DNA from 3 places in the Desulfitobacterium sp. LBE genome. Region 2 is predicted to be linked to each of the others. Evidence: riboswitches for the same ligand, from Rfam matches in the RefSeq annotation. Region 2 holds a riboswitch; each other region holds the start of a gene.
The links. A riboswitch is a leader RNA that binds a small molecule or an ion and turns the genes downstream of it on or off. The one in region 2 is predicted to bind cobalamin.

Region 1 (3,275 bases), 3.0 Mb from region 2:
TAGGACTAGATCACCTCTTAAGCTCCGAAATTCCCAAACGTTTGGGAATTTCAAATGGCATTAACCCATCAACCGACTTTAATCGCCCGCTCATGGCAGTTATTTTGACACAGTTTACACCTTGTACAGGCGGATTCATTGCTGACATAGGCTCTCGAATTACCCTTGACTCTGATCTTTAATTTTCCCATCATATTAAGCTGATTATAATCGGCCTGCTTAACCTCTTTTAATTCCAATACCTTAGCCGGACATTGGCTGATACATAACCCACAGCCATCACACCGATTTAAATTAATGCTTACACTCATAAACCAACACTCCCCTAAATTAAATTTTACGGATTAAACCGATAGCCGGTTCCCCAGACGGTCTCTATATATTCCGGGTTGGCCGGGTCTCTTTCGATTTTCTTCCTGATCTTTTGAATATGAACCGGGACGGTTGCCAGATCCCCGTAGTACTCTGCCCCCCAAAGCAGATCAAAGATGCGCTCCTTGCTGAAAAGTATATTCGGGTTGGAAGCAAAGAAGAGCAGGAGTTCGTATTCCTTGGCGGTGAACTGAACTTCTTTGCCATTGACATAGACTTTATGGGAGGCGGTATTGATTTCCAGCCCACGGTGATTAATCACCTCTATGCCCTGGTGCTTACCGGTCAGACGTTCGTATCGTTTCAAATGGGATCGGATGCGGGCCATGAGCTCCGCGGGGCTGAAAGGTTTCGTCAAATAATCGTCGGCACCGTAATCCAGTCCCCTGATTTTATCAATATCTTCACTGCGGGCCGACAGGACGATAATGGGAATCTCCAACTTCTTGCGGACTTCTTTAATGATCTCAAACCCGTCCAGCTGGGGCAGCATTAAATCGACGATCAGAATATCATAAGTCCCGGAGACAGCTTTCTTCAGCCCCGTTGCTCCATCCAGGACGATATCGACCTGGTAGCCGTTAAGCTGCAGGTAATCCCGTTCCAGTTCGGCAATATTGACATCATCTTCGATGATCAGGATATTTTTCATTGCCATAGGCCCTCCATCCTATTGTCATGATTGAACTACACTATTTCGCGCGGAGCAAAGTATTGAGAGGATTTATTAAGATGATTTACTAATAGGCAGCTTTATGGTAAAGCGGGAGCCGGCCCTGTCTGTGCTGGCAGCTGAGATTGTGCCCCCCTGGGCTTCAATCAACTCTTTGGCTATGGCCAAACCCAGTCCCGTACTTGTGAAATCTTTGGAGCGTTCCGTGTCAAGCCGGTAAAAGCGGTTAAAAATATGGGGCAGCTGCTCTTCCGGAATTCCCGGGCCATTGTCGGCAATGTCGATGCAGATATCATCTTCCTGAACATATAGCTCCATTGTCACCTTTAAATCCTGCTCCGGCCCATACTTCATGGCATTATCGATGATATTGCGGATCCCTTGATACACCCGTTTCCCATCAATAGTGACCGCATAGTCCCGATCCGTTCTGTTCTGATAGAAAAACTTGAATTGCCTTTCTTCAAACTCAAATTTTAACTCGGTGGCCAAATCGTCCAGATAAGCGCCTATGCTCAGGACTTCATAATTCATCGCCACTTTGTCCAGATCCAGCTTGGAAAACAAAAACAGATCGTCAATCAGCTTATTCATATAGGCAGTATTGCTGTAAATCGTCTCCAGGTAACGCTTTATTTTTTCCGGTTCGCCGACGCACCCCTCAAGAATTACTTCCAGATAGCCCTGGATCGAGGTAATCGGCGTTTTTAGATCATGGGAGATGTTGGCCACCAGAGTCTTTCTGTTTTTCTCATACTCCTGATTGCTTCTTTCGCTTTCCTGCAGTTTAAAAGCCATTTCATTAAAAGCGTAAATCAGCTGCGTGAATTCATTTTCGACTTCCGGCTCAATTGACACCTGATAATTTCCTTTGGCGATTTCATCAAAGCCCTGCTTCAATTGTTCCATCGGTTTAAAGACCCTCTTCTCCAGACGCCGGAAAAAACCGAGCTGGAGTATTTCCCGGGTGATGAGGATCAAGGCAAAAAATACAGCAATGGCTTTGAGCCCGATCCATTGAAAGAGCAGGTATAAAAGAAGCAAATTCAAAAGGACGCCGACCGGGCGCAGAAACTTCATGGACCTGCGCAATTCCCGAAATTCCCCGTGCTGCCTGCCCTTATGAAACTCCTCATGATACAATTTATGAAACTTTCTATCTGGTCTCAATCCATCACCCTCTTCCTGAAACCTCTACCTAAAATAACCCTTAACATCAATCCACCTGTTTTAATTTTACTTTATTATTTTAAATATCTTATAAACCAATTATAAAAACTTTATAAAAATCAAAAAGGATCTTTATATTTTTGCCCCTTTCTGCAAAAAAAGCCGGCTGCCACGTTCTTCGCGGCAGCCAGCTTTTGCTTTATTTCTTTATTATGTCCCTAAACCCGGTTCAATACCCTCTATCGCTCGTAGAGAGTCATAGGCATAAAACAGGCAGGTCTTCTGACTTGAGCAGGAAAAGACTCCTCTCTTACAGCGGCGGGACCGTGCGGGCCTTGCACCCGGCTTCCCCTTTAATCAAAGATGGCTCCATCTTCCGAAACCTGTTTTGACATGATTCAGTTTTACGGCCATTATAGCATAGTACAGATGGGGTAAACACCTAAAACTTTGAGAATCTACAGTCAATTCACCCCAATTTGAGCCCAGCCGTTGAATATAAGCCAAATGATGCAGCGCTGCAACATTTGACCTGTAGCCAGTCTGCAGCCAAACAGAAATGCAAAGACAGGCTTTCCACTTACCTTCTGTTCGGATTACCCGGAAACCAACCTTTTTTCACCCGTTTTTCCTGCTCAAAAATTTCATGGATGCTCCAGAGGCAGGAAAAGCCTGTCACACTGACGATGGCGGAAAGCATATTATTCGCGATGAACAGAGAGGCGCCTATCAAGACTATCCCGGCAACCAAGAATAATGGCCAGATCCTTTTTCCGAAATAGTATTCACCTTTGATGACAATGGGATGAAACACGCCGATGATGATAAAAGCCATTGCCCCGATGATCACACCTTGAAAACTTATCTGAATCCCCTCCCTCCGGACTTATTAATCCGTTAATGCCCAGTACTCTTTAACACCTAGTTCTTCACATTTCCGGCGGTTAAATTTTCCGCAGGACTGAGAATTTCAAGAGTCACAGAGTCCTAGAAGTTTATTTTAATCCCATAGCTCTCTTTTGTCACTAGTATAGTACGCTCAATGGCTTCCGGAAATACT
Region 2 (3,275 bases):
TTCGCCCGACGATCTGACTTTCTGCATCCTGAAGCACCAGCCCTACTTGTTTAGCCAGGTCCTGCACCCGGACCTCACCTGTGTCTTTCCCTCCAATCCTGACCTCTCCCTGCAGCTCTCCTTGCAGAAACTGGGGAATCAATCCATTCAGACACAAACTTAAGGTTGTTTTTCCCGCTCCTGTGGGACCCATCAAGGCGATGAATTTTCCTTTGGCCACTGTCAGGCTGATTTGTTTTAAACTCTCTTCTTCAGCTCTTGGATAACGATAAGAAACATCTCTTAATTCAATCACTCTCTCCACCCCAGCACTCCTCTAGATCAACCGGCTTCCTTTAAGCGCTTTATAGGCTAAGGCCGATACGGCAACATTCAAGACCGACCCTAATAACAGAAAGGGCATTAACCCTAAGACTGCACCCATACCACCCATGGGGAATACGGAAAAGGCCGCCACCACACCATTGAGGAGGGATGTAATAATCACGGCAGGAATTAAACCGATTTTCTTATTGACCAGGCGATAGATCAAGGCAAAGACAGCCATTTCGATGGCGATGACCAAATGCATAGGAATTCCCAGGGGAAAACCGACCACCGCCGAGGTGAGCAGATGACCTATGGCAATCACAAGACAGCCTTCTATGCTGCCAAAAGCCAAAGCGCTGAAAAAACCCGGAGCAGAATCCAGGGCCACTGTCCCCAGCGGGCTGGGAATTTTGATCAAGGCGCCTACCGCACTCAAGGCAAGAAAGACTGCCATGATGGCAATCCGTCTGATATTCTGGGCTGATTTGGGGACCGTTGTTTTCTTTGCAGGTTCAATCATTGTTATTCTCTCCTTTATTTCTTCTTTTCTTTTTGTTTCGTTTCGTTTAATTTAGTTTCATTTTGTTTAAATTTAAATGCTGCATTAATATTCTTCCTGGAGCTTAGTCTTTATTTCCTGTCCTGTTTGGAAGGCCTCCACCTCCGCCTCCATCTCCTCCAGCCTGCCGATCTTATGGATGGGCAGCTTGCCGAAAGCCCCTAATTCAATATCCTCTGCTGCCGTATAAATGAGGCAAGTAGAAGGTCCTGCCGATTTATTGAGATCAAGTTCACATTGGGTATCTTCTCTGAATCGGGCACCGACAGCTTGGGCAAGGGCTTCGGCTTCACCCCGTATCCCTTGGGAGCCTATGGGAATAATGTCATACACCCCAGGAATATTAAGCAATTGAATAAGATGTATCCCCTGCAGAATATCCGGATCTTCCGGGTCAGCCGCCTCAGTTCCCACTTTGGGGAGCCCCAGACAAAACAGGCTGTTGCCCGGCCTGGCTCTGCCAATGCGAAGTTTATCCTGATCGCAAAGCCCTATGACCGTAATGCCTAAGCCGGTTTGTTCTGTGGGCATATTCTTTTCCGTGCTGACGGCCGCAGGCAGGGAGAGCAGATTCATAGCCTTTAGCTCTTCTCTCACCCCCTTCATTATTTCTTCCCCTGCGGGTATGGGTTCATTGGCAATGGCAATGCTGAGCATCTGGGGAACTGCTCCCACCGCCAGCACTTCCAATAAAGCTACCCGGGCCGTCATCCTGCCGGTTACCCTCCAGGGAACTTTGACTGCATCCAGCTCTTTCTCACCAATAGCACCGCATGAATCGCAGGCTGCGACAAGATATTGAGCATCATTCAGGGCAACCACCTCAACATCTCTTCCCTGATATCCCAAGGCCTTCAACTCTCCTCTCCAATAATTTTTATAAAAATAAAAAGTCCATAGCCACCTCGCTTCTCCTTGCAGACAAAGCAAAATGACCATGAACTTTACCAAACTTCATGTGTCCCCAGATCCAGGCAGGTCTCCTGACTTCGAGTCATTGTCTCCTTGCTGCCTTCCCAGTTACCCAGTGGCATTCAGCGCTGAGACTCCTCTTTACAGTGGCGGGTCCGTCCGGGAATTGCACCCGGTTCCCTATTCTCCCTTCTTGACGAAGGGCACCTGAAATCCTTAAATTGTTAAAACCTACTAAATTCAGTTTAGCCAAAACCAGAATAATGTCAAGTCAAAAATTCGTCCTATTGCCAAAGTAAGGGGTTGTTCTATCTTCTAAACTAATCAAGGCCGGAGGATTGTTCCTATTGAAACAATCCTCCGGCCTGATCCATCTGCTTTTGAAATTTATAATTTATAGGCCTGCTTGCTCCCGCAAAGCAGAGGCTTTATCGGTCTTTTCCCATGGCAGGTCCAGATCGGTGCGGCCAAAGTGTCCGTAAGCAGCCGTTTGGCGGTAGATGGGACGGCGCAGATTCAGAGTCTTAATGATCCCTGCCGGACGGAGGTCAAAATTATTTTTGACCAGTTCGCCGATTTTTTCCTCGTCAATTTTGGCGGTTCCGAAGGTTTCCACCAGGACGGATACGGGCTGGGCTACCCCGATGGCATAAGCCAGCTGGATTTCACAGCGCTCAGCCAAACCGGCAGCCACTACGTTTTTAGCCACATAACGGGCGGCATAGGCGGCAGAACGGTCGACCTTTGTGGGGTCCTTGCCGGAGAAGGCTCCTCCCCCATGGCGGGCCATGCCGCCATAAGTATCAACGATGATCTTGCGGCCGGTTAAACCGGCATCCCCTTGGGGACCGCCGATGACAAAACGGCCTGTGGGGTTAATAAAATAACGGGTGCTCTCATCCAGCAATTCCGATGGGACCACGGGAAAGACCACATGTTCCAGGAGATCCCGGCGAATCCGCTCCTGAGTTGCTTCCGGATGATGCTGAGTGGAGATCACGATGGTATCGATACGGACAGGGCGATTATCCTCATACTCTACCGTCACCTGAGTCTTGCCGTCGGGACGGAGGTAATCCAGGATATCCGACTTGCGGACTTCACTGAGGCGGCGGGCCAGGCGATGGGCCAGATCAATGGCCAGGGGCATATAGCTTTCCGTTTCGTTGGTGGCGTAGCCGAACATCATCCCTTGGTCGCCGGCGCCAATGGCTTCGATCTCTTCCTCGCTCATCTCGCCGTTTTTGGCTTCCAGAGCTCTATCCACTCCCAAAGCAATGTCGGCGGATTGCTCCCCGATGGAGGTGAGCACGGCACAGGTATCGGCATCAAAGCCATATTTGGCCCGGGTATAGCCGATTTCACGGATGGTTTGTCTTACTGTGCTGGGAATATCCACATAACAATTAGTCGTAATTTCACCGCTGACTAACACCAGGCCGGTGGTCACCGAGGTCTCACAAGCGACCCGGGCATTGGGATCTTTAGCGAAGAT
Region 3 (3,275 bases), 2.8 Mb from region 2:
ACTGAGCTCCGCCTCAATCTTCTCCGCTGCACTCTGCCAAGCAGCCTGGAGTATGCTTTCGTCGGCGGTCATCGGCATTTCCAGCTCTAAAATGCTGACTCCGGAGGGGCAGTGTGACTGGGCAATCTCCCAGGCAACACTTTCCCGCTCCATCTTGGATTTGGGTATGGCGACAACTTGAATAGCTTGTAATATTTCCACGGCTTTCAGGGTAATGAGCTTAGGGTCCCCCGGTCCTACACCCACCCCATAGAATTTGGCCTTTTCCCCGATCAGGGTGGTTACTGTGTTTTTGTCTTCGTTCCTATCCTTCTTCACTTTGTTCCTCCTTAGTTCCTCGTCTTGCAGCCAGTTTGCAGTTCTGCAGTGCCGCTCCCTTGCCAGGGTTCTTGGCTCCTGTGTTTGAGCGGAGACCTTAGCTTCCTTTCCTTCCTGAGAGTATAAATACAGGATTTTGGGCCTGGGCAAGATGAATATCCTTAATGCCCTTCCAGCGTACAGCTTGGATCGAAACCACATCAACATCCTCGTATTGCAAGCTTTTCAGGGCCTCCATACCATGAGCCAATGTCTCTAAAGTTACGGCAGTCACCACTGCCCGTCCCCCAGGTACCAGAGGGGCTTGGTGTAAAATCTCCCGAATCTGTCCATGGCTTCCGCCAATAATGCAGACATCCACAGGAGGGATTTCCTGCAGAGCCAGCGGTGCGGAGCCACGAATCAAGCGCAGGTTGCTTACCCGGAATTTCTCCTGATTCTTCAGGATCAGCTCTTGTGCCTCCGGATTTTCCTCCACCGCATAAACGCAGCCGCGATGAGCCAGAAGAGCAGCTTCAATGCTTATACTTCCCGTCCCGGCTCCCACATCCAAGACCCGGCTCGCGGGGATAATTCCCGCCTTAGCCAGAACTTGAACGCGAATCTCCGTCTTGGTCATGGGGACATCACCGCGTATAAACTCCTCATCCTTGATGCCAAAGCTCCTGGGCAGGGAGAGGACAGATTGTTCCGGCTTATGCTCCGCTTCTTCCGGATAGAGGATCATCACCGCATTGGCGAAATCTTCTTCTGAATTCATGAGCTGATCAGCATCTGTATTCAGCCAACGCTCTTCCGCATAGGTTAAGGCGTTGCCAAGTGAAATCCGCGGATTGCAGCCATAGGTGTGATAATACTCAGCGATCTTCCGGGGTGAGTTTTCACCGCCAGTAAGAACTCCCACTGGCCGGCTGAGATGTAAAGGCAAGCAGTTCAGCGGACGGCCATGGACACTAAGCAGCTCTGCATCCTGCCAGGGTATCTCTGCCCGGGCAAAGGCCAGCTGAATGGAGCTGAGGCCCGGCAATACTTGAATTTCTTCTTGAGGAAACTCCCTTTTCAGCCAAGGAAGCAGACTATAGAAACCTGGATCACCGGAAACCAGGACACTGGCTTTTTTGCCCTGCTGCAATACTTTCTGCAAGGTTTGCCGAGTTTCCGCCAGATTTCCAGTGACCCGGTATGACTCTCCTTGGAAATCCGGGAACAGCTCCAGGGCTCGTATCCCTCCTACCAAAACATCACTCTGAGCGACCATTGCTTCAACAGCCTGGGGAACCCATGCTCTCGTACCAGGGCCTATCCCCACTATTTGAATCATCCCATCACCTTCCCCTCGATTAAGCTCAATAAAAAAGCAAGCTAAACAAAAAAGAGCCCTGAGCGGCTCTTTGGTTCTTCCCTTCGGTATTTCCGAAATCGTCACTACATCATCCATCGCTCGTGGACGTAGCGCAATGTTCAAGGCAGGTCTCCTGGCTTCCAGTCTTTATGCCTCTTCCCTTCCCAGGCTCATCCCAGTGGGCCTTAAGAGACACTCGTGGTTCACAGTGGCGGGACCGCGCCGGATTTTCACCGGCTTCCCTTTTCTTCCTCTAAAGAGGAACCTTGAATACTATTCGGTTGTTAAGACAACTTAATTCGAATTACTAAACTATTCTCTATTTTCGCCAAAATTCCTCCTCCACCGGCGGCCAATGCCAAAATTCTTTGCCGATCTCCATAGCCGGATCGTCCCAGGCGATGATCTCTCCGTTAAGCAAAGTAAAGGCAGTTCCCACCTGAAGTTCCCCATGCACATGGTCTTGAGCCCGGTGGCTTGCCCTTTCAGCCAGTTTAAATAAAAGGCTCCCCCAGCCCTTGCTGCGAATTTCCTCGGCAGCACCTTCAACTGTCGGCAACTCCGCGATGGTCTGCAAGGAATTTTGATCCATACCAGCCAGGGCGGCATGGGCCACCAGGATCTCCATCCGGGCATCGGCAACATGAGTATGAGTATGGAATATTCCCCCGGCCACTTTAATGAGTTTGCCAATATGACCTAAGAGAAGCACCTTTTCGATCTTGCGATAAGCAGCCTCTTCCAGTAAAAAGCCCACAAAATTACTCATCTGAATAATGGCTTCCTCAGGGACCATGAGCTGCTCCCTGGCTACCTTAAAGCCATAATTGCCAGGAGTCAGAACAATGGCTTTGTGTCCATAAGCGACGGCTTGATCCAATTCAGGCAGGATCGAATTCTTAAAGGCTTCTTCCGACATCGGCCGGACGATACCCGTTGTACCTAAGATCGATACCCCTCCCATAATTCCCAGGCGGGGATTCAAGGTCTTTAGAGCAAGCCGTTCCCCTTCAGGCACTTCGATCACCACCAGGATTTCTTCCTGGGGAAATACCTCCCGTACCGCGGCCTGAATCATGGACCGGGGAACAGGATTGATAGCGCTTTCCCCCGGAGGAATCTGCAGACCCTTTTTGGTGACAACTCCGATGCCCCGCCCGCCGCGAATAAGGATTTCTCCTCTTTGAGAAAGGAGCTGCACCCTGGCGACCACTTCCAAACCATGGGTGACATCGGGATCATCTCCCGCATTTTTGATAATGCTTACCCAAGCAACATCTTCCGCCCTGTCCCATCTATGTACAGGCAATTGAAGCCGTTCGCCCTGAGGCAGCGGGATATCCACCTCTGTTCCCTGATGCAGTCCTTTCAGCAAAAGGCAGGCAGCTTTTGCTGCCCCTGCTGCACAACTGCCCGTAGTAAAGCCCGTTTTCCATGAATGCCTGTCCTTCGTCTTTTTCCTCATATCAGCCGCCCCACCCATTATCGTATTTAACTATAATGCTATCATTTCACCTCATAGTTTCAAAATCCTTCATTTGGGCACGAACCTTTTGCTCATAGTTTTTATAAAAAACGTCCAACTCCCCAATATAGTTGTCTTTCCAGGGTTTGT

Region 1: it holds a riboswitch for cobalamin, as region 2 does, so the genes downstream of both, DESLBE_RS09305 (HAMP domain-containing sensor histidine kinase) here and DESLBE_RS23445 (AIR synthase related protein) in region 2, are expected to answer to the same signal.
Region 3: it holds a riboswitch for cobalamin, as region 2 does, so the genes downstream of both, cbiE (precorrin-6y C5,15-methyltransferase (decarboxylating) subunit CbiE) here and DESLBE_RS23445 (AIR synthase related protein) in region 2, are expected to answer to the same signal.

Annotation. Positions count from the first base shown of each region.
Region 1 covers NZ_VLKD01000001.1:1,963,093-1,966,367, forward strand. Annotated here, with positions in the region: gene DESLBE_RS09295 (4Fe-4S binding protein) at 69-311, opposite strand; gene DESLBE_RS09300 (response regulator transcription factor) at 338-1,024, opposite strand; gene DESLBE_RS09305 (HAMP domain-containing sensor histidine kinase) at 1,100-2,215, opposite strand; cobalamin riboswitch at 2,470-2,617, opposite strand; gene DESLBE_RS09310 (DUF4491 family protein) at 2,796-3,080, opposite strand.
Region 2 covers NZ_VLKD01000001.1:4,973,060-4,976,334, reverse strand. Annotated here, with positions in the region: gene DESLBE_RS23455 (energy-coupling factor transporter ATPase) at 1-304, opposite strand, end outside; gene DESLBE_RS23450 (ECF transporter S component) at 317-829, opposite strand; gene DESLBE_RS23445 (AIR synthase related protein) at 914-1,726, opposite strand; cobalamin riboswitch at 1,824-2,006, opposite strand; gene metK (methionine adenosyltransferase) at 2,175-3,275, opposite strand, start outside.
Region 3 covers NZ_VLKD01000001.1:2,195,827-2,199,101, forward strand. Annotated here, with positions in the region: gene cobI (precorrin-2 C(20)-methyltransferase) at 1-318, opposite strand, end outside; gene cbiE (precorrin-6y C5,15-methyltransferase (decarboxylating) subunit CbiE) at 416-1,756, opposite strand; cobalamin riboswitch at 1,766-1,944, opposite strand; gene cbiD (cobalt-precorrin-5B (C(1))-methyltransferase CbiD) at 1,980-3,143, opposite strand; gene DESLBE_RS10400 (glycosyltransferase family 8 protein) at 3,172-3,275, opposite strand, start outside.